Regions from separate parts of the Oribacterium sp. HCP28S3_H8 genome, predicted to be linked through region 3. Evidence: riboswitches for the same ligand, from Rfam matches in the RefSeq annotation. Region 3 holds a riboswitch; each other region holds the start of a gene.
What was found. Region 3 has a riboswitch for thiamine pyrophosphate ahead of thiC (phosphomethylpyrimidine synthase ThiC). Riboswitches for the same ligand answer to the same signal wherever they lie in the genome.
Positions count from the first base shown of each region.

Region 1: it holds a riboswitch for thiamine pyrophosphate, as region 3 does, so the genes downstream of both, thiM (hydroxyethylthiazole kinase) here and thiC (phosphomethylpyrimidine synthase ThiC) in region 3, are expected to answer to the same signal.
Region 2: it holds a riboswitch for thiamine pyrophosphate, as region 3 does, so the genes downstream of both, ACTNEN_RS07705 (energy-coupled thiamine transporter ThiT) here and thiC (phosphomethylpyrimidine synthase ThiC) in region 3, are expected to answer to the same signal.

Region 1 is NZ_JBQHUZ010000008.1:319-8,213, reverse strand. Features, by position in the region: gene ACTNEN_RS10035 (dipeptidase) at 1-630, opposite strand, end outside; gene ACTNEN_RS10030 (FAD-dependent oxidoreductase) at 1,134-3,692, opposite strand; gene ACTNEN_RS10025 (NusG domain II-containing protein) at 3,816-4,256, opposite strand; gene bsh (choloylglycine hydrolase) at 4,290-5,294, opposite strand; TPP riboswitch at 5,594-5,701, shown strand; gene thiM (hydroxyethylthiazole kinase) at 5,830-6,651, shown strand; gene thiE (thiamine phosphate synthase) at 6,669-7,316, shown strand; gene ACTNEN_RS10005 (HAD family hydrolase) at 7,348-7,895, shown strand, end outside.
Region 2 is NZ_JBQHUZ010000005.1:110,513-118,407, forward strand. Features, by position in the region: gene dxs (1-deoxy-D-xylulose-5-phosphate synthase) at 1-29, opposite strand, end outside; gene ACTNEN_RS07675 (polyprenyl synthetase family protein) at 37-1,041, opposite strand; gene ACTNEN_RS07680 (exodeoxyribonuclease VII small subunit) at 1,022-1,276, opposite strand; gene xseA (exodeoxyribonuclease VII large subunit) at 1,276-2,550, opposite strand; gene nusB (transcription antitermination factor NusB) at 2,547-3,095, opposite strand; gene ACTNEN_RS07695 (Asp23/Gls24 family envelope stress response protein) at 3,088-3,474, opposite strand; gene ACTNEN_RS07700 (helix-hairpin-helix domain-containing protein) at 3,614-4,180, opposite strand; TPP riboswitch at 4,279-4,380, shown strand; gene ACTNEN_RS07705 (energy-coupled thiamine transporter ThiT) at 4,415-4,951, shown strand; gene ACTNEN_RS07710 (bifunctional 5,10-methylenetetrahydrofolate dehydrogenase/5,10-methenyltetrahydrofolate cyclohydrolase) at 5,264-6,169, opposite strand; gene ACTNEN_RS07715 (cyclodeaminase/cyclohydrolase family protein) at 6,157-6,792, opposite strand; gene ACTNEN_RS07720 (type III pantothenate kinase) at 6,796-7,599, opposite strand; gene coaBC (bifunctional phosphopantothenoylcysteine decarboxylase/phosphopantothenate--cysteine ligase CoaBC) at 7,792-7,895, shown strand, end outside.
Region 3 is NZ_JBQHUZ010000007.1:48,030-55,924, reverse strand. Features, by position in the region: gene ACTNEN_RS09280 (threonine/serine exporter family protein) at 1-164, shown strand, start outside; gene ACTNEN_RS09275 (threonine/serine exporter family protein) at 164-610, shown strand; gene ACTNEN_RS09270 (YbaK/EbsC family protein) at 741-1,208, shown strand; gene thiC (phosphomethylpyrimidine synthase ThiC) at 1,404-2,717, opposite strand; TPP riboswitch at 2,886-2,984, opposite strand; gene ACTNEN_RS09260 (M18 family aminopeptidase) at 3,130-4,428, opposite strand; partial or broken gene yajC (preprotein translocase subunit YajC) at 4,589-4,852, shown strand; gene ACTNEN_RS09250 (D-alanine--D-alanine ligase family protein) at 5,212-6,291, shown strand; gene ACTNEN_RS09245 (DUF1934 domain-containing protein) at 6,337-6,753, shown strand; gene ACTNEN_RS09240 (hypothetical protein) at 6,798-7,286, shown strand; gene rpoB (DNA-directed RNA polymerase subunit beta) at 7,682-7,895, shown strand, end outside.

The DNA.
Region 1 (7,895 bases), on a different contig from region 3:
TGCAATAAACGGCTTATGCGAATGCTTCGCAACATCCCAGAACCCACCGGCATTGAGATGCGATACATCCGCAAGGATATCAAGGCGATTCATCTCCTCCAGCGCCTCGATGCCAAAGGGCTTTAATCCCCGGTTCATCATTTCCGGATCCGTGGAATTAGGATATCCAAGACAGTTTTCATGATTCCAGGTAAGTGCAATGGCTCGCACTCCATCCTCATATAGCCCGATGAGCCGGGAAATCTTGTCATTAAGGAACCGACCATCCTCTATGGTGAGCACAGCAGAGCTCTTTCCGGATTTCCGGTTGGTCTCCACTTCCGTGCGATTCCTTGCAAGCGCGATCACATCATTGTGCCTGTCTACTGCTTCATGCAGCACCTTTACAGCATCCCTGTAAAAGCTTTCATCATCCGGTACCTCCCGGCTGCCATCCGGGTTCTTCCTTCCAAACCGCATTTCAAATGCCTTTTCCGGAGGAAAGAAAACAGCAAAAAACTGCAGCACCTGCTGCGCTTCTGCCATCTTTTTAAAATTAATATGTCCTGTTCCATCATATAAGCTCTCTGCACCATCGCTATAGCCTCTTAACAGCGTGTCGCAGTGCATATCCGCATAATGACAAATCATAAAAACCACCTTTCACTACACTGAATCCATGATCATCATAGCATATTTTCACACTCTCAGACAGCATTCTTTTATTAGTTATGGTTAACACTTTAATGGGTGATGTCATCCTGAAAATTCAGCCTATCGCGTTTTTTATATGATTTCATACCCGAATCTGCGGCAAAAGCAATGCTTCGAGAGGCAGCCATGATGGTCTTTTCGGCCTATATGAAATTCTAGTGGTCTGCATACCCGAATATCTGGCACATTTTCGGGTACGTTTTAAAAGTTTTTCTGTATAGGCCGAAACGCTCCTTTTATATGTCCCTAATAAAGACAATTTTACAGTGAAATCCGTATGTATTCGGGTACGTTTGCCCCTTACACCCTGCATAGGCCGAATTAAGACCAACTCCAAACCAGATTTGAGCCAATTTCAGTTTGCAAGGCGCAAAAGAATCGATAAAAATGGGTAAAAGAAAAAGGAGACCCCATAAAGGAATCTCCTTCTCCTGATTTACTTACGCATTATCTGCTGCGATCGCCTTGGCTGCGGTACGTCCGGAAACGATGATCTCTGTGATAGCATTACCTCCCAGACGGTTTCCGCCATGGATACCTCCGGTAACCTCACCGGCTGCATAAAGTCCCTTGATGACCTTGCCATCCTTATCCAGTACATGACGGTCGGTATCTACAACAATACCACCCATGGTATGATGTGTGCTCGGTGCAAGCAGACGTACACGAAGCTTCACATCATCCAGCTTATAGGTTGAAGGATCATAGGAGCCATCAGCCTTCTTATCCGCAGTACCAATCAGTGCAGAGAACTGCTTCTTGCTGACATCCTGCGGCTGTCCGCCTGTCATGATCGCTTTATCATAATCCTCAATCGTAGCCTTGACGGTCTCCGCATCGGTCTCAAGACCAAGCTCCTTAAAGAGCTCCGGAAGCTCGGCAACGGTTCTTACATACTGACGGTTAGCAACATCCTCTTCCTTATATGGATACGGTCCTGGAATCGGAACCTCTGCATTGGCAATTTCAATAAATACGCCCTTCGCGCCGTCCTTTTCAATACCATTTTTAAATTCACCAAGCGACAGTACATCTCGCTCAGAAGTCTCATCTACAAATCTCTTGCCTGTGGTCGGATTAATATAAATTGCATAGTCACCGCCGCCAAACGCAAGATTACCATTATCAATCCAGGAAATCGGCATCAGCTGTGTCCAGCCCTCACCGGTCGTTGCCGCACCTGCCGCCTCTGCCATCTTGATGCCATCTCCCTGCAGAGAAGAACGGTTGGTCGTCTTGGTGGATGTGCTCAGGTAGTCACTGGACCAGTACTTATTGGTATCTACAACCATCTGAATGTTGGCTGCATATCCTCCGGTCGCGAGGATAACACCCTTGCTTGCATGCGCGGTTACCGGCGTGCCATCATACATCGTACCCTTGACACCAGTTACCTTACCATCCTCAACAATCAGCTCCTCCGCCGTGGTTCTTGTTATAATGGTATTTTTTTCATTTGCCTTTTTAAAGGAAGTCATCGGAGCTACAAAATACGTGCCCCATCTGCCCTTATACTCCTCCGGCTTTCCATCACCATCGGTATCCACATTGGCACCGATGAACTGGTTCTCACGATACCACAGAGCACCAATCAACGTAGGCTGTGTATCCTCAACAAAGGTACTTCCCATGGACTCAAGCCAGGGCTTAACCTCCTGACCATCGGTAATGAACTGCTTTACAAGATCCACATTACCATAGATCCACTCAGAGCCATCTGCAGACTGACGAAGACCACCGTAATAGGTCTGGAAAATATGCAGATTTACTGTGGAAAAAAGCGTAAGCTCCGACTCCGGAGTGCCTGCATCGAGCTTTGGCTGTGCCCAGTCAAGATATGCCTTGATCTCCTGCTTAAGCTCCTTGAGAACCGGCAGATAATCTGCATGTACACCATGCTTTGAGAGCTCCTGGATGTCGCCTGCAACATACTCATGATCTTTATAATAGCTGTCGTCAAATGGTTCCTCACTCCAGCCATAGATCGTCTTCAGCTCATCGATGCAACCCTGCACAGACTTGACCTTATTATAGGTCTGACCGTCAAATCCAGTACCTGTAGTTGCATCCGGATCATTTTTATCCCATACAAGATACGGCATCACAGACTGATACTGTCCACCGGATACCAGCGTATTACCGCCGATCTCCGCGTTTTTCTCCATAAGCAGTACCGTATTGCCTTCCTGTGCTGCCTGTGCCGCCGCAGAGATACCTGCACCGCCGCCGCCGACAATAACCACATCATAGGTATCCTCAATCGGATCCTGTGCCTTAAGCTCTACTGTATTTTTGGCGAATGTATCTCCGTCGCTTACGCCCGCTTCCTTGGCGGCTGCATTCACCGCTTCCTTCAGAGCTCTGGAGGTAAAGGTTGCGCCGGATACCGAATCCACGCCGGTGCCATTGGCCTCGACAATCTCCGGAATCAGAATGTCATATGCCACATCACCCACATGCTCTGTTTCCTTGGAATCCTTCACCTCGATCCCTGTAATTGCGCTGTCCGAGAAGGTTGCGCTTACTGTAACAGGTCCATTATAACCGGTTGCTGTACCCTCATACGTGCCTGCCTTAAAGCTCACAGTACCACTGCCCTGACTTGCAGATGCCTCACCCTTAGCCTGCTTCAGTGCATCATCAAACGCCTTTTTAACAGCATCACTTGTAATCGTAGATCCCGATACCGCATCCACATCACTGCTGCCTTTTTCCAGCAGCGTCTTTTGCAGCTCCTTGATCGCAGCTCCGCCCTTATCCGGTGTCTCTTTGTCTCCGGTGATTTCAAGATCTGTGATCTTATCCGCATCAACCGTAAGCTTTACCTTGACTTCTCCGCCAAATCCCTGTGCAGATGCTTCATACGTACCTGGTGTATAGACACCGGAAGCTGCTGTGCCTGCCGCTGCAGTTGTAGCCTTGGTACCTGCCGAACTGCCACAGCCTGCCAGGGATAAAATCAGCATTGCACTGACAGAAGTGGTTACAATTTTTTTCATAATACCTCCAAGATTATATAAATCATTAAGCAATATGATAAAAATGTAACATACAGACGTCAATATTTCAATTCCCATATGTAAAATATTTACCGGATACTTTACATTTATCCGAAAAATATCTCAGGATGTTTCAATAGTGACCAAAAGTCCATGTGGCAGACACACAATGGGAATATCATAGGCATCCGACGTAAGCGGTTCCATTGAGACACAGACAAGCCCCGGACAGTTGGATTCAGACATATAAACAGTGCCGTCCTTAATGGTCAGGAGATTGACATTATGATTGGAGGGATACGCTTCCTCCCCTAAGGATGCAAGAACCGTATGGAAATCCGTCTCTCTCGCGGTTCCATCCTCAATGATATACTTTTGATCTTTGTCAAGGTCTGTCCTCAGGATCTCCGTACCCTGGAAGCTGACCACCACCTGAGATTTATCCCCGACCTGTCTTCGGAAATAAAGGGCAGCAGCACTTCCAAGCAGCAGAAAAAGGACTGCCAGTCCAAGCAGGCAGTCCCTCCTATGAGATTTAATAAATGATCTGATTTTCTGTTTCATTATAATCCTTGTGCTAATATTTTCCGGTCTTTCTTATTTATGTTTATTTACGATCCGGATGTCAGGATCCTTTTCCAGCTCATACGTAATAAGCTGATCCCCGTCCAGATCCTCCTGATGCAGATCCACCCCTGTAATCCGGCTGTTATTATAGGTCGTGTAATAGTAGATGCCCTGATCCATATTGCAGCAGGAGCTGTAAATTGTATACTCACAGATCGGTTTTCCATCATCATCCGTACCCAGACGACAGCAACCCTTCTGCTGCTCCACCGAGCCCAGAATCTTAAAGAACTGGCTCACATTTTCCGCTTCGCTCTCACCCGCAATCGAGTTCATCCTTGTAAAAGCCACCTTCACAAAGCGTGATGCCGATGACAGATCCCCGGGAATGCCTATGCCGCCCATACCACGACTATAGTAGTGGACCGGAACATTCGCCGCAAAACGATTGACCGGTTCCTCTGCCGATGCTCCGAGATAATCCTGGATATGCAGCAAATGATAGTCAAACGTCGGATTATTAGTCATGACACCATAGGGATTATCGTAAATATTTCCGCCACGGCTGGTCTGCTCAAACACCACTGACTCTTTCTGGTCCGCAATCATCCAGTGCAGTGGACTTGGCGGAAGCTCCGTGCGGAATGCTGTATCCGTGATCTGAATCCTCTTTAACAGTACCCGCGCCTCCTCTACACTGCGGCACTGCCCCAGTATCCAGGAGATAAACTCAAAGGATGCGACCGAGTCCTTTGCGGGATCCTGCCCGGCTGGCACATAGACTGCATTTCCCGGGAAATTAAGTCCTGCCATGCTGAGACCGTATTCATTGGTCGCATCATAATAAAGAGGAAAATCGTCCAGTACATATGCCATCCCGATCATCGCATAGTGCCGCGTAAGGTCCGGCATGTGCCTCATAGGCAGCGGCTTGTTTCTGGGCGTGATGGTAACACTCTCATGATACGAATATTCAAGATCCAGATTTCTGCCAAAATAATGATCCTTAGCATAAAAAGTTGCCGCTGTACACATAGGATTTCCTCACTTTCTTTAAGGTTCCGTCATACTGGATGTGCGAGATATATAAAATCTTTATTTATTGTATGAGAGTCATAACATAGAATGCAAGTCTTTTTTAAATATTTTGTGTTAAAGACTCTCATTTCAATAGATGCCTTCCTCCGTCTTGGAAAGACCATTTCCTCCGACTATTCAGTATATGAAGAAAAATCTGCTCACAACACTGGTAAGTACATCATAGCGCTGATGGTCTTGCGATACGTACACATTGCTTTATTGACATTCTCTCCCTGCGGCGCTATGATGTAGAAAATTTAACTACGGGGAGCCCGCTGAAGCGAGCTGAGAGTGAACTGATTGGTTCAGACCCATAACCTGATTTGGATAATGCCAACGTAGGGATAAAAGAACCACGTACATAAAGGATGTTTCCGGTCAGGAAGCATCTTTTTTTGTAGGCATAGATCCTAACGTAAATTGCCAAATCCACTGACAGTTTAAAATTCCGGCTGTTTCTCTGATTTGGCATAGCAGGAAGGAGTATTTCATGCTTGGAGAGTATCTTGAAAACGTAAGAAAAAAAAGTCCTCTGGTACATAACATCACAAATTATGTCACCGTCAATGATGTCGCTAATATCATACTGGCCTGCGGCGCAAGCCCTATCATGTCCGATGAGCCGGACGATGTCGAGGATATCACCTCCATCTGTGCTGCCTTAAACATTAACATCGGCACCTTACGCAAACGCTCCATTGAGAGCATGCACCTTGCAGCGAGAAAAGCTGCCTCGCTTGGTCATATCCTCGTACTGGATCCCGTTGGTGCCGGGGCAAGCACTCTGCGTACTACCACTGCTGCCTCGCTGCTGGAGGAAGTTTCTTTTACACTGATCCGCGGGAATGTCAGCGAGCTCAAGGCACTTGCACTTGGCAGCCGTTCAACAAAGGGCGTGGACGCGGATGCGGCGGACGTAGTAACTGATGAAAATCTCGATCAGATGGTTAACTTTGCCAAAACCTACGCCAAAGCTGCGGACTGTGTCATCGCTATGACCGGTGCGATCGATCTTGTTGCGAATGCTTCCAGCTGCTATGTGATCCGCAATGGTCGGAAGGAAATGAGCTCCATCACCGGAACCGGATGCCAGTTATCCGGGCTTTCTGCCGCGTTTCTGGCTGCAAATCCGGAGCATCCTCTGGAAGCTGCCGCTGCAGCGGTATGCACCATGGGACTTGCAGGTGAAATTGGATATTCTTATATGCATCCGGAGGATGGCAACTCCACATATCGAAATCGGATCATTGACGCCGTGTACAACATGAATGGCAGCACCTTGGATAAAGGCGCAAAATACGAAATTCGCTGAACAAGGGAGGAGCACAAATGCTGGAGGATAAAAATGCTTTACTATTATATGCTGTCACGGATCGCCGCTGGCTAAATGGCAACAGCCTCAAAGATCAGGTGGAAAAAGCTATCAAGGGAGGGGCTACCTTTATACAGCTGAGAGAAAAGGATCTCGACCGGGCTTCCTTTAAAGCGGAAGCCCTTGAAATCCAGGCACTTTGCCGTGCATATCACATTCCGTTTGTTCTGGATGATGATGTTGACCTGGCGGTAGAAATCAATGCAGATGGCGTGCATGTAGGACAGAAGGATCTGGAGGCAAACTGTGCAAGGCAAAAACTTGGACCCAACCGGATCCTCGGCGTGTCTGCACAAACCGTAGAAGAAGCAATCGCTGCAGAAAAAGCAGGTGCCGATTACCTGGGTGTAGGGGCTGTTTTTCCAACGGGCTCCAAAGATGATGCCGATGAGGTAAGCCACGAAACTCTACGGGACATCTGCCGGTCCGTAAGCATTCCCGTAATAGCCATCGGGGGAATCACACGAGATAATGTCAATGAGCTCTCCGGTACTGGCATCGTCGGGATCGCAGTAATCTCCGCCATTTTTGCAAAAGAGGATATTACCGCTGCCACAGCTGACCTGAAGCAACAGACACGGAAAGCGCTGGAACAAAGTAAGTAATGTATGCCTGCAGACCTGTAAAGGAGTCAGGATGGAAGATTGTTTATTATACTCATTGAACTATACTGTAAAGCTTACAGGCGCGGATATCGTGCGCGGTCTCATAAAAAACAACGTTCACGCCGCAATATTTGATATTGATGGCACTCTGCTGGATTCCATGCCGATCTGGGACACACTGGGCGCTAGGTATCTACTAGCGCATGGCTTAACACCAGAGACAAATCTACGAGATATCTTGTTTCCAATGACGATACCTGAAAGTGTACATTATCTGAAAGCACATTATGATCTTAAAGAAAACGAGGATGAAATCCAAAACGGGCTTTACCGGATCACGGAAGATTTTTATAAAAAAGAAGTGCCTCTAAAAAAAGGAGCTGAAAAGCTTTTGCGAGGCTTGTCAGACGCCGGTATCCCTATGGTGCTCTGCACCGTCGGAGAGGCAGAGCTTGCAAAAGCCGCCTTGACTCGACTCCATGTCCTGTCTATATTTCAGGATCTATTTGTCTGTACGGATTATCAAACGACAAAACGGGAACCCCGGATTTATGAAATCGCCGCGGCTGCTCTACACGC
Region 2 (7,895 bases), on a different contig from region 3:
TCCGGACCATGAATATTGTCAAGCAGCATACCTGTTTTATTTCTCTCTGTTAATCAACCAATCTGTAAGCTCCCCGAGAAACTCCATTGTCTCTCTGTCAGTATGATACTGTGTCAGGGTCTTGAGTTTTTCCTCTGCATTCCGGGACAGTCTTTTTACTTCTGCGCGGGATGCATCAAGCCCATGGATGCTCACATACGTTGTCTTATGATTCTCCTCGTCTGAATGAATAGGTTTTCCAAGAATTTCTGTCGTGGAGGTTTCATCAAGGATATCGTCCTGAATCTGAAATGCGATGCCGACCTGCTCTCCGATGCTGCTGATCATGGAAAGCACTTCCGGTCCCTGTCCCGCCAGACAGGCACCGATCATCATGGAGCCCTCCAGAAGCGCAGCCGTCTTAAGCCGGTATATAAACATGAGCTGCTCCTCCGTAAGTTCTTTGCCGGTCATTTCCACATCTACAACCTGACCGCCAAGCATACCATAAATACCGGATTTACCGGCAAGGAGACGAAGCGCCTCCGTAAAAGCTGCAGCGTACTGCGTGGCTCCAGCATAGGCAATCTTGGGCGTATGATTTCCCGTCTCAATGCCTGCTTCCCGATTCATTCTCTGTACTGCCTGCTGAAATGCATCTGAAGTAATCTCAAAAGCATACAGAGACAAGGCATCCCCTGTCAGTGTCCCCATGTCCTCTCCATAGTGAAACCATGTGGATTCCCTTCCTCTCCGGTATTTATCTCCATCCATACAGGGCAGGTCATCATGACACAGGGAAAAGGTGTGAATCATTTCCATGCCGGTCATAAATGCCTCCAGTACCGGACGCATAAAATGATCCCATGCTGCATCCTTGGGGAAAAGCTCGTAAAACTCCATCATAAGCAGCGGACGCAGGCGCTTGCCTCCCGCTTCCACGGAATAATGCATAGCTTCAAGCACCGTTTTCTGCTCGCCTTCTGTATCCGGAAGATATTTCCGTATAATCTGCTCACAAATTTCTGTTTTATCCTTAAGATTAAGAGAGAATTCCTTCATCGTCTAACACCTTTACCTGTTTTTCGATCCGGTCAATGCTGTCATTTGCTTCCTTGATCAACGAAATCCCCTGCTTATACATATCAAAGGATTTTTCCAGACTGTCCTCTTTTTCCATATCTGCCAGCAGCGTCTCCAAAGCATTAAAAATCTCGGTAAGTGATTTCTTACTGCCGGTATCCGCCTTTTTACGTTTACGCACAGATTTTGATGATTCTGCTTCCTCTATAGCCATCAAGGCTCCTCTCTTTTCACCGTATGATCCACAATACTGATGATCTCTCCGTCAAGTAAGGTTGTAATCAGCTGATCGCCGTTCTGCACCTTTTGTATAGAATCCACCCGTCTTCCCTCCGAATCCCGGATATAGCCATATCCGCCGGAGAGCTTTTTTAAAGGAGACATCAGCTCCATTTTAGCCGTAAGAATTTCCAGGCGATGTCTCCTATCCTGTCGTATCTGATCCAGCCGTACACGCAGCGCCTTGTATTGCTCCAGCGTATTTCTCGCCTCCCGAACCTTCTGCTCCATATAGTTTTTAAGACTCCCCTCAAGCTCAATTGTTCGTTGGCGATCCGCAAGCAACACTGTCCTCGGATTGTATTTACCTGTTTTAAGGCGGTAATCCGAGACCCGCTGTCGTGCTGTATGCAGCTTGTCCTGTATTTCGTTGGAAAATGCCTCCTTATATCCGGCAAGGGATTCCATGAACTGCTGATAATCAAATACCGCAAGCTCTGCCGCAGCGGATGGCGTAGGTGCCCTCAGATCTGCCGTGTAGTCCGTAATGGTGGTATCAATTTCATGCCCTACAGCAGAAATAATCGGAGTATCCGCATCAAAAACAGCCTTAGCAACCGGTTCCTCATTAAAAGCCCACAGGTCCTCAATCGAGCCTCCGCCGCGTCCGACAATAATGACATCGAGGTTCATTTTGTCAAGTGTTTTAATGCCGGCGACAATAGACTGCGCCGCTCCGTCGCCCTGCACAAGAGCCGGATACAACACCAGCTCCACATAGGGATTTCTCCGCCGCGCAATCTGTACAATATCCCGTATAGCAGCACCGGTTTTAGCCGTAACAATACCGATTTTCTGCGCATATTTCGGAATCGGCTTTTTATACATCGGGTCAAACATCCCCATCTCCGACAACTCCTGCTTCAGCTGTTCAAATCGGATATACAGATCCCCGATGCCATCGGATGTAATCCCGCGTGCGTAAATCTGATAGCTGCCGCCTCGCTGATAAACCCCGATCGTTCCGGTAACCAGGACCTTCATGCCATTCTCTAATTTAAATTTCAGCCCCGCCCGGTCCCCGGCAAACATAATTCCGGAAATCTGCGAAGCTGCATCTTTTAAAGTAAAATAAATATGACCTGAGGTATGATATTTCAGATTGGAAATTTCACCGCTTACGGTAATCCCGTTAAGGACAAAATCCTCCTGAAACATATGCGCAATATATTGATTTACCTGGGTTACCGTGTATGCATTTTTATTCATTCGTGTTTTTTATTGACGAGAATATGCATGTTTTTACCATCCTGCGATTTCTCCATAAGCTCGCCCTTAGGTCTGGTATTTTTCTTTATCGAAGTCTCAGCGGCTGCCTTAGAGCTGTCCACAAGTCTTGCCAGCACACCGTTGACAAAGGATCCGGATTCCGGTCCTCCATATTTTTTGGCAAGCTCGACCGCCTCGTTGATGGCTACCTTCTCCGGAACCTCATCATCATACAAGATCTCATAAAGTGCAAGCCGCAGTACGCTTGCATCTGTCCTCGTCATACGTTTGGTCGTCCAGCCGGAAGCCGCGGCATCAATTTTTGCATCCAGCTCCGGGATTTTGGCAACAATTTTGGCAACCTCATCCTTGATCTTCCATTCATCCGCAGGAGACAGGTTTTCCAGATGGACTACACCATCGCCGTCCTCATAGTCAGGTGACTCAAAATAATTCGCAAGCTGATCCTGGATCTCATCCTCCGGATAAAACTGCGTGCTGAAAAGCATCTTTAACTTGTGATCTCTTTCTTCTCTCTTATTCATTTTCGTTTGTTACAACTCCGGCAATTTTAATATTAACATCCTGTACATGAAGTCCGGTCATACTCTCGATCGCCTGGCTCACCTTGTTCTGTACTTCTTTGGATACCTCCGGGATAGAGTAGCCATATTTAACATTCAGTGTAAGATCCACTGTCACATTTCCATCCTCAATGGCAATCTTAACCCCTCTGGATAAATCGCGGATGCCCATTCTGGCGATAATTGCTCCGGACCATCCTCCATCCATGGAGTCAACACCCTCCACTTCAGTCGCAGCAATGCCACTGATGATTGCAACTACTTCGTCTGCAATGATGACCTGACCGTTGCCGTCCTTTTCATAAACAACGTGTGTTGATCTCTCTTCGTTTTGCTCCATGTATGAACCTCCATCTGGTTTTGTGTTTTTAAGAACGATTTCCATACTTATGCGAACATAATACCACAATTATGCATAAAAAGAAAATATTTTAGAGAGAACATCCAGGGACTTAAGACCGGAGCTGTTGATCAATAAATCAGACCGTAATCTTATCTTTAAGCTTCTCGTAGGTTTTCTCTCCGATACGTTTTACATTCCGGATTTCCTCCGGTACTGCAAAGCCTCCCCAGGTTTCCCGGTACTCAATGATCTTTTGGGCTGTGGCAGGACCGATCCCCGGGAGCGAATCCAGCTCCTCAAGTGTCGCTGTATTAAGATTTATTTTATCATTTTTTTCTTGATTCATAATAGTATCCGCTGTGACAGTGTCCTCTCCGGAGCCTGCATGTGCTTCCTGTGGCTCTTGTTCTGAAGTTGCTGATTGTTCCTGTAGTTCTTGCTCTGAAGCTTCAGGTGCCTCCCGCTGCTCTTGTTCTAAAACAGCAGTGGTTTCATGAATCCTATGTTCTGAAGCTTCTAAAGTTTCATTTTCCTCTGCATGGAAATCCGTCTCTGATTCCCGGATCAATGTAAGCTCTCCTGTTGTCTCTCCATAGCCGGACAAGGCATAAGCTCCTCCCGCGATCAGCATAAGCAGAAGCATCACCGTTTCTCTCACTTTGCCAAGCTTCTGCTTCCATCGATAGATCTCTTTTTTAGTCAAACTGCTATCCCCCCTGTTCTGATCCTGCTTCCCTTCGATACTCTATCTTTGCCTTAAAATCCGAATCTTGACTAAATCCGCTTAAAAGCTATAATTAAACGTAACGCTAGGGGCGCCGCTTATGTGCTGAGATGATGTTTAATCAACCCTTTTACCTGATCAGGTTAATACCTGCGTAGGGAAGTCGTATATCAGTATTTCTGCGTGCCTCCTGTGTAATAAGGAGGTTTTTTTATGAGTAAAAATGTCAAGATTCTTGTCTACTGTGCCGCATGCATCGCTCTTGCAAGCGTTGCATCCATGATCAAGCTGTTTGAAGCCCCAATGGGCGGCTCCATTACCCTGTGCTCCATGCTTTTTGCTACCCTGCCAGGATACTTTTTCGGTCCTTCTATTGGCATCATTTCCGGTATCGCATATGGCATCCTGCAGTTTATCCTCGGACCATACATTGTACACCCCCTGCAGGTAGTCGTTGATTACGGTCTCGCATTTGGCGCTTTGGGACTCTCTGGCTTTTTCTGCCACATGAAAAACGGTCTGTACATCGGTTATCTTGTTTCCTGTTTTGGTCGCTGGGTATTTGCAGTGCTTTCCGGAGTCGTATTTTTCAGCTCCTATGCTCAGGAAGCAGGATGGGCATCTCCGCTGCTGTATTCCTGTGCATACAACGGCTTTTATATCGCGATTGAAGCCGGCATTACCTTAGTCATCCTTGCAATTCCGGCGGTACGCAAAGCCATCGATCAGATCCGTCGCAGCGCGCGTTAATTTTTAACAATATATCCTGAAATATCAATGAAAGAGTTTCATCGAATCAGCAGAACGCTGATAGAAAAATCATAACAGATTCTATTAAATTTAGCAATAAGAACTGATTATAATTAAATTTCATCAAAACAAATCAAAATCAAATCTCAGAGTCATTGAGACATCAAAACCATAGAAATCCTGGATTTTGAAAAATCGTATCCAATTATGAACGGGACTGTTGCCGGCACTAAAAAGTGCTCCTGCAGCAGCCCCGTTTTAAAGTCATTGTTTTAAGCCACATCCACGTGGTCATTTCAGCTTTTATGCTTGTTACGGTCTGCCCGGCTTCCATGCATCCTCAAGATACTGATCTTTTGTTTCCTCCTCCGATGTAAAGTTGATCTGCCGTCCGGCTGCCTGCACCAGATGCTTGGCAAGTACCGCTGTAGTTACCACGCCGACTCCGCCCGGCACCGGCGTTACCGCACCCGCCTTAAGAGAAATCGTATCATAGTTACAGTCTCCCACGAGATGTCCGTCCTGATCCACATTGATCCCGACATCAATCACGGTTGCGCCCTCACGGATATAACTGGATCCGACCATCTGCGGTCTGCCAACAGCGACAACCAGGATGTCTGCAGACTGGCAGATTTCCTTAAGATTCTCCGTCTTGGAATGACATACCGTCACCGTGGCATTTTCCTGAAGCAGCAGCATAGCCAGTGGCTTCCCGACCACAAGGGACCGACCTATAATTACCGTATGCTTCCCCTGCATCTCGATCTGATAGCCCTTTAACATCTCCAGAACTGCCTGGGCAGTGCAGGGTGCAAATGCATCTCTATCGCCCATCATCACACCAGCGAGATTCTGGCGGGTAATTCCATCGAGATCCTTCGCCGGATCCATGTTTCCAAGCATTTCCTCTTCATCAATCTGCTTTGGCAGCGGGCGCATCACCAGGATCCCATGGATCTCCGGATCCTGATTAATAAACCGGAATGCATGCTGGAAGTCCACATTAGAGACATTCCCCGGAAACTCATAGGTCTTGACTTCCAGTCCGAAGTCCATAAATCTCTTCTTCACAGAGTTTTCATAGGCAATATCTTCCGCCCGCTCTCCAACCCTGACAATCGCGAGTGCCGGCATGATACCATTGTGACTTCCGACAAAATCCAGACATTCATTTTTGATCTGATCGTAAACGAGTTTTCCTCTTAATTCCTGCATATGCTTTTCTCCACCTTGTCAAAAATATCCTGCGCCTTCCGGATCCCGGTCTGCCTGAGCGTCTCTGCATAATGTACCATCTGCCCGGCATGTTCCCGGTCCTGCATCATCCTGGTATTAATATAAACATTCATAATAGCACCATTGAGTGCCGTCTCAAGAAACTGCACTCCGACACCAACATCGCTGACTGAAAGTCTGGATCCGTGCTCCGCAAGCTTTTCCATAAGATCCAAAGCTTCCACTACCTTTTTCATAAGCTTAATCGGCACATCCGTAGCATCACATAGGCATTTTTCCAGTGTGATCCTGCGAATGCCTTCCTGCTCTGCACTGTCCCGCGGAAGTCCATAGGCTCTTGACAGCGGCAGAAAAACAGCCTCATCCTCATCAGAAAGCTGCAGGAAATCCTCCCGGATCCGGATCAGCTTCTCCTGTATGTCCCGGATTTCCGCTTCATACTCCCTGTATTTCTTTTTTCCAAGCGTAAGATTTCCTTCCATAAGTCCGAGGCTCACACCAAAGGCTCCGGCAAGTGCAGAAGCGCCGCCACCGCCAGGCACCGGCTCCTTGGAGGATAAACGCTCAAGATAATCCCGGATTTGAAGCTCTGCTGTTTCCATGATTTATGTCCTTTCTTCCAGTGCTGCCAGACGATGCTGATTTCTATGATACAGAAGCTCCATGCCGGCAAATAAAAGCTCCGGTTCATATGAAACCTCATGTTTCAGCCAGGGGATCACGTAGCGGCTGAGTCCTCCTGTCAGCACCAGTGGAACCCTGTCTACTCCCAGTTCCTGTGCTACACGTTCTGCAATGCCGTCAATCATAGCTGCCTGTCCAATGACCGCACCGCTTATGATACTCTCAACTGTATCTGCTCCGATCAGCCTTTCCGGTGCTGCGGCACAAAGCTCCGGAAGCTGCGCTGTGTACTCTCCAAGTGCACGGAGTGAGAGCTGAATGCCGGCGGAAATCATACCGCCCAGAAACCGTTTTTGCCCGTCTGCAACGGAGATGGTGGTTGCCGTACCAAGATCACACACCAGAACGGGCGCTCCGTATTTGGCTACAGCTGCTGTCATATCGGTAATCCGGTCAATACCAAGCGTAGCGCTGTCATAGTCGGAAAGATCCAGTCCGCTGTCAAAGCTTCGGTCGATTTTGAGACAGGGCTTCCCCGTAAGATGCCGCGCGGCTGACATGATGAGTGCATTTGCATCCGGAACCACAGAGGAGAGGATGGAGCCCTCGAGCTCTGCCGGCGTAATTTTATGCTTATATAGCATGTCCCGGAACAGATCATAAAGCGTCTGCTGATCCCGACGCACCCGTGTTTCCATGCGCTCTGTAAAAAGGACACTGCCCTCCTCGATACATCCGACAACAATGTTTGAATTTCCGACATCAATTGCAAGTATTTTAGCCATCGCTCCGCCTTTCCTTTGCTTCCGGATAATAATACAACAATCCGGCTGCTTCAACAAGACTCTGCGTTGTCTTGGTACTTGAAAAACGTCCGTGACACCGGTAAGATATTTACAGACGTTTTTGTTTATATGCCATGAGGCTTCCTTATTAATAATAGAAATCAAATACAGACGGATAATATGGAGGAATTTATGCTGAAAGGGAAAAATATACTGTTGGGAGTTACCGGAGGAATTGCCGCCTACAAGGCTGCTGCACTCTGCTCTTTGCTTGTAAAACAGCATGCCAATGTCGA
Region 3 (7,895 bases):
TTCCGGGAATTGCTCTGACCAATTCGATTCGCAATATGCTGGTTGGAGATACCATCTCAGGAGCCATGCGGCTCATAGAAAGTATCCTCTGGGCAGCGGCGCTGGGACTTGGATTTTTTACGGCAATCCTCGTGGTCGGCAGATGGAACGGAGGTTTGATCTGATGAAAGAAACAATTCTTCAGCTTTTGGCAAGCTTTATCGGTTCTGCCGGATTTGCTTTGCTGTTTCAGATCCGATTAAAACTCTTACCTTGGGCTTCAATGGGAGGAGCTCTTACATGGGGAGTATATCTGCTTTTATCCGAGGGACTTAAGCTTGGGCCTTTTACGGCAAATCTCGTGGCAGCTGCATTCGGCGCACTACTCGCGGAGTTCTCGGCACGCATCTGGAAGGTTCCGTCCACACTTTTTTTTCTTCCGGCGGTGGTGTCTCTCATCCCCGGAAGCACGCTGTACTATACAATGTACGCCTTGGCTGCCAATCAGTACGAGGAAGCATCATTTTATGCCGGGCAGACCGGCTATTGCGCGATGGGCATCGCGATCGGAATCAGCCTGATCTGGGCTGCATTTAAGATCAGCACCAGCATACGGACTTCAAGGCGATGATATTATATACCTTGTGATACATGTTTTTGGCGAATGCTTCAGCCTCTGGAATGACAGTTATTCCGATCTCGTGACTTTACGTCTATGTGAAGTGCGAGTATATTGGAGAGAAAACAGGAGGAAAGAAATTATGTCATATGCTAAGGCGGAAGCGTATCTTAAATCCAAGGGTCTGGACTCTCATATCATTGTGCCGGAGGCCTCTACGGCAACGGTAGAGCTTGCGGCAGAGGCATTAGGTACGGAACCGGCAGCAATCGCCAAGACCTTATCTTTTTTGATCGGGGATGAGGCAATCCTGATTTTAACCGATGGGGATGCAAGGATTGATAACCATAAATATAAAGAAGCCTTCCATACTAAGGCTAAAATGATTCCACGTGAGGAAGTGGAAGAGCGAATCGGACATGCGCCGGGTGGTGTCTGTCCGTTTGGCATCAAGGATCATGTCAAGGTTTATCTGGATGCAAGCTTAAAAAAGCATGAGGTGGTGTATCCTGCTGCGGGAGACGATCACAGCGGAGTAAAGCTCACCATCCCGGAGCTGGAGCAGGCGGTGCCTTCCTTTACCTGGGTGGACGTCTGCAAAGCATCGTAAGAGTTCACCGGACCATAATGATTTATACAAGAAGTACCAAAAAGTACTAAGAAAAAGTACCTGAGAATCTAAGCCCCGGCGGCATATAAAGAAGCTGCCGGGACCGATCCCTCGGGTACTTTTTGCATTCACATATTTACACTTTGTACTTTACATATGGCAAGACGCGCTGTCGTAAAGAACTTGTTATCGTCTTTATAGAATGTCGATCATTTCGCCGGCAAGCGCTTTATTCATAGAACGGACAGCGCAGAATTTTCCGCACATGGAGCAGGTATCGCTGTGATCATCCTCGGGAAGTCTGGAATCCCGGATCTTTTTGGCTGTTTCCGGATCCAGGGCATATTTCCACTGCTCCTCCCAGTCAAGCTTACGGCGGGCATCTGCCATGCGATCATCCTGGTCTCTTGCGCCTGGCAGACCCTTTGCAATATCCGCGGCGTGAGCGGCAATCTTGGAAGCGACAATACCTTGACGCACATCCTCAAGGTTAGGAAGCGCAAGATGCTCGGCTGGCGTGACATAGCAGAGGAAGGAAGCGCCATTCATGGCAGCAATTGCGCCGCCAATGGCAGCAGTGATATGATCATATCCGGGCGCAATGTCGGTTACCAGAGGTCCAAGTACATAAAATGGCGCGCCCTGGCAGATGGTTTCCTCCAGCTTCATATTGGCGGCAATCTGATCCATAGGTACATGGCCAGGACCCTCGATCATGACCTGTACATCCTTTGCCCAGGCACGCTTTGTGAGCTCACCAAGACGGAGCAGCTCTCCGATCTGTACACCATCTGTGGCATCTGCAAGACAGCCGGGCCGGCAGGCGTCACCCAGAGAGATGGTGACATCGTATTCTCTGCAGATCTCCAGGATTTCATCAAAATACTCATAGAACGGATTTTCCTCTCCGGTCATGGACATCCAGGCAAAAACCAATGAACCGCCACGGGAAACGATATTCATTTTGCGCTTTCCGGACTTGATATCGGAAATGGTCTTTTTATTGATACCACAGTGCAGTGTGACAAAGTCCACACCATTTTCCGCATGCAGACGCACTACGTCGATGAAATCCCTGGCTGTTAGCGTTGCAAGATCTCTCTGGTAGTGAATGACTGCATCATACACAGGCACGGTACCGATCATTGCCGGACACTCGGAAGTCAGCTTCTTACGGAATGGCTCGGTGTTGCCATGGCTTGAGAGATCCATGATCGCTTCTGCGCCCATGTTTACTGCACTCAGGACCTTCTGCATCTCGATATCATAGTCCTTACAGTCCCGGCTCACTCCGAGATTCACATTAATCTTTGTCCGCAGCATCCGTCCGACACCATTTGGGTCAAGAGATGCGTGCAGACGATTGGCAGGAATCACCATCTGCCCTTCTGCAAGCCATGCCTTGATTTTTTCTACCGGATAATGCTCTTTTTCTGCAACCTTTTCCATCTCCGGAGTTATCATCCCCATCCGTGCGGCTTCCATCTGTGTATGATAGTTTCTTTCCATAGTACCTTCTGCTCCTTTCGGACAACGCCTGAAGTGGTGCTCCCATCAGGCTGCGATCAGGGGTCGAATGCTTCTTGCCGGGGCTTACGCATTACGTCATGTTCTGAAAGACTAAGGATGTACAAAAAAAGAAGTCCATGCCAGCGACACAGACTTCTTAATTCCTTACGATACGTGTTCTGACATCCCTCCGCTGGTATCATCCAGATCAGGTTCCTATGGTCGTGCGCAGCACCTCTCAGCCTTCCGGCTCCCATTGTCAATATGTATTTGCACGTTTTAGTATAGCACAGATCTTATCTGATGCAACAGTAAAGCGGAAGCAGCAGATAACATTTGCTAAGTGCTAAGTAGAATCGGCAGGTAAAATCAACAAGCAGCAAAAACAGCAAGTGAAATCAGACAGGGCAGCTTATGCTGTAAAAAATTTCTCTGCGAGCAACTCCAGAGCCTCCTGATCGTCCACACCCATCAGCTCACGTGCAGAGTGCATTGCAAGAATCGGCACACCGATGTCTACCGTCCGCATGGATAAAAGGGCGCTCGACAGCGCACCCAGGGTGCTTCCGCCGCGGATCGAGGAATTATTGGAGAATTTCCTGTAGCGAATGTCATTGTCCCGGCATAAAGCCTCAATCACGCTTACACAGCTTGCGTCAGTTGCATAGCTCTGGCTCGCGGCCATTTTGATGGCAAGACCGTCATTGAGACAAATCTGATTTTTGATGTCGCACTTTTCCGGGTGATTCGGATGAATCGCATGGGCAACGTCCATGGAAACCAGGAATCCATCCATCATGATATCCAGATACTCGGAACGGCCGTATCCAAGAGCGGTAAAGAGCTTTTCCAGGATCCTGTCCGTGATCGAGGACTGCGCGCCCTGCTTGGTGCGGGATCCGACCTCCTCATTATCATAAAGCGTAATTACATTAACAGAATTATCCCTGAGATTTTCATAGCTCTCGATGATGCCCGTAAGGCATGCCTGGACAGATGTAATATTGTCAATGCGGGGAGAACTAAGCAGCTCCTCTTTGAGCCCTGCACACATCGGCTGATCCAGATTGTAGAGATAGAGCTCATAATCCAGGATATCACCTGCATCTACGTTCAGTTCATCAGCAAGGAAATTGATCAGGAAGTTGTCATTTTCCAGGGTATCCCTGAGCATCTCTGCAAGCGGGAGCATGTCCACCTGCGCGTTAAAGGCGTATCCGTTGTTTATCTCGCGGTTCATATGGATGGCAAGATTTGGTACTGTGGCGACTGCCCGGTCAACATCGATAAAACGGACATCCGGCGCAAATGCATTCTCACCACGGACACAGACCTTGCCGGCAAGTCCGAGCGGGCGGTCCAGCCAGGTAGAGAGGATTGGACCACCGTAGACCTCGACATTAAGTTTGCCGTATTTTTGAAATTTCACCTCCGGATTTGGCTTAAGCTTAAGGCAGGGCCAGTCCGTATGTGCGGCTTCCATGCGGAGGCTCGGATGCTCGAGATCCATACCGATGGTGAATGCAACCAGTGAGGAGTCAAACACGGGAACGTAATAACCGTTGCCCTCCTCCAGTGTCCAGCGCTTGGTAAGGCTCAGCTCCTCAAATCCTGCCTCAGCGAGCTGCCGCTCGGCCTCCTGCACTGCGTGATAGGGAGAAACGCAGGCGCGCAGGGTATGCATGAGTCGTTCTGTTGTATCATTAATCATAGATCTGTGAATCCTTTCATAATTAAGATGCCTACAATGCTTTTATTTTAGCGGATTTATGTTTCTGATACAAGCATTGCTTCTTGAGTTTTACTGTGAATTATGCTAAACTTTTTTCTACATGTATGAATCAAATGCGATATTTCAGGAGGAATTTTTAATGTCTACAGTCGGTTGGATTATCTACCTGGTTGCCATTGTTGCGATGTTTTATTTCATTGGCATCAGACCGTCACAGAAAGAAAAAAAGAAGCAGCAGGAGCTTCTTAATTCCATTGCAGTTGGAGATACCGTGCTTACCAGCTCCGGATTTTACGGCGTGATCATTGATATGACAGAGGATACCGTCATTGTAGAGTTTGGAAATAACAAGAACTGCCGTATTCCGATGCAGAAGGCTGCCATTGTACAGGTGGAGAAGCCGACTACACAGGCAAATCAGTCAGCGGCAAAGGCAAATACCAAGCCGACAGCTAAGGCAGAGGACAAAAAGGCTGACAATAAATAAGTATTAAATGCTGTCGAAATATAACAATAGTTATTACGATATATGACTCTATTTTGCTATGTGCCATATTAAGAAGGTCCCGTCGGAAAACCGGCGGGACCTTCTGCTTCACGGAAATCCTGGATTTCCAAATGAGAGTTTTTGACGAAATGAATGAAAAAGCGTATGATAGACGCCGGGATTAAAGAAATATTCATCATGAAAATTTTCTAATCTGGTGAGTAAACTCATAAGTATGAGTATAAGATAGCAGTATTATAAGGAGCAAGGATTATATGAAACAGACCCTTCTTGCCGTATTTGGCGGTCGTTCAACGGAACATGAGGTTTCCTGCAAATCAGTTGTAAATATTGTCAATCATATTGATCCGGACAAGTATGATGTGGTTCTTGTTGGCATTACAAAGGATGGCAGATGGCTGCTTGTGGATTCTGTTAAGTCAATTACAGACAACAGCTGGTATCAGTCTGTAACAAAGGCAATACTTCTTCCGGATGCAGGACTTAAGTCACTGCTTATTGAAGGTCCGGATGGAAGCAAAACATATCGGCATGTGGATGTGATTTTCCCGGCGCTGCACGGGAAAAACGGTGAGGACGGAACCATTCAGGGACTTTTTGAGATGGCACATATTCCGTATGTGGGCTGTGGTGTGCTGGCCTCTGCGATTTCCATGGATAAGCTTTATACTAAAATTATTGTAGAGGAGCCGTTGAAGCGGATTGGTGTCCGCCAGGCAAAATATGTATCTATCGTTGGCAACGAAATCCGTAACATGGAGGGAAATGTTGCAAAGGTAGAAAAAGCCCTGTCTTATCCGGTATTTATCAAGCCATCCAATGCAGGCTCCAGCTGCGGCGTATCCAAGGCGCATAACCGCGAAGAGCTGATCGCGGGTATCCGCAATGCATTTCAGGTGGATCGTAAGATCCTGATTGAGGAAACCATCGTCGGACGTGAGGTGGAGTGCGCGGTTTTCCGCGGTGCGGACGGCGAGATCAAGGCATCCGGCGTTGGAGAGATCAAAGCGGCAGCAGATTTCTATGATTATGATGCAAAGTATAATAATCCGGCATCCGAGACGGATACCAATCCGGACATGGCGCCGGAAAGTCTGGAGCTTATCCGTCTGGCTGCTAAAACAGTTTTTCAGGCAGTCGATGGCTATAGCCTTTCCAGAATTGATTTCTTCCTGACAGAGCAGGGACCGGTCTTTAATGAACTAAATACACTTCCCGGCTTCACAGCGATTTCCATGTATCCGATGCTGTGGGAAGCACGTGGCATTGATAAAAAAACGTTGATCCAGGACTTGATTGATACGGCATACCGGAGACCGGGATATGAAGCCTGAAAGCCTGACTGCAATAGCTTTTAAAATGAAAGGATGCATTGCCCCTTGAAGGTTAACATATCAATGGAGACCCGGGAAACCGTGGACGGAGAGACAGAGGTGCTTCAGCATCAGGCCTTTGGGATTTTACGTAAAACTTCGGAAGGAACCAAGGTCAGTTATACCATGGACGGTGTTCATCATGAGCTGGAAATTCATCCGGATACAGAAAGTGTTTTGATTATCCGTAATCGGGACAGAGAGAGACTTCTTAGATATGAGCGGAATGTACATCATATCGTGGAATATGAAACTCCGGTGGGCTCTATGGAGCTGGGATTTGACACCCGGGATGTGGTGATCCGTGAGGATCTTGAAGGAGGAGCGGACAGGATGGAAATCAAGCTCTTGTACAGGCTTACACAGTTTGGAAATCCGGTCGCAGACTGCCAACTAAGGATTGCAATTTCACCGGCGCAATAGTACAATAACACTATTGTGTATAAAGGAAAGTTGAGGATTTATCAATGTTACTTGCGATTAACTGGGGTACCGTATCTACTGTACTTATTGTCATTCTGATTATTCTGGCGATTGTGCTCGTGGCGCTTTATTTTTACGGTAAAAAGCTTACTGCACAGCAGAAGGCACAGCAGCCGATCATTGATGCCAATACACAGGATGCCAGCATCCTTGTAATTGACAAGAAAATGATGAAATTAAAAGAGGCGATCGCTGCCGGTGTACCTAAAGAGGTAGAGACGCAGACGCCGTTTTATCTGAAATGGCAGAAGCTTCCGGTGGTCAAAGCCAAAATCGGACCTAGGATGTTTACACTTCTTTGTGACCCGACGGTTTTTGCACAGATTCCGGTAAAAAAAGAGTGCAAGGTATCCATCTCCGGTCTTTACATCCGCTCGATCAAATCGGCACGCGGAGGACTGCCCAAGGCTCCGGAAAAGAAAAAGGGCATCATGGACAGAGCTAAAGATATTGTTAAGGGCAATAAGAAATAAGCATTTATCACAAAATAATATGCGTTAAGTCAAGGCTCCAAATTTATAAAAGCTCCAAATTGAATACTAGTTCTAAATAAAAACATAAAAAATGGCTTCGGGAAAATTCCTGAAACCATTTTTTTATTGAATACCGGTTGACGTAAATGCGTTGCCGTGATAGTATGAAATTTGCTTATTCTGGAAACGTGGGCTAAGTGCGCCCTTTTTTTGGAAGACACATTCACACATTTGGAATGAGCCGTGTAACAAAAGTACTGATTCATGGGATGCTGCGGGAAGGCGCTTAGAACGGTAGTTATTATACCGCTTCCTAAGGATCTTAACAAGCATTTTGTGAGTCCTAACTAAACGGACAGCCAGCAACTGTCCAGATTAGCAGGGGTGAACGGTCAATGAAAAAAAGCAAGATGCGTGTCGTTAGAAACGGCAAAAACGTCAGAATGACATTCTCTCAGAGCAAAGAAGTTCTCCAGATGCCAAACCTGATCGAGATTCAGAAAGACTCCTACAAGTGGTTCCTTACGGACGGCCTTAAGGAAGCTTTTGATGATATCTCTCCGATTCAGGATTTTGCCGGTCATCTGAGTCTGGAGTTTGTGGATTACA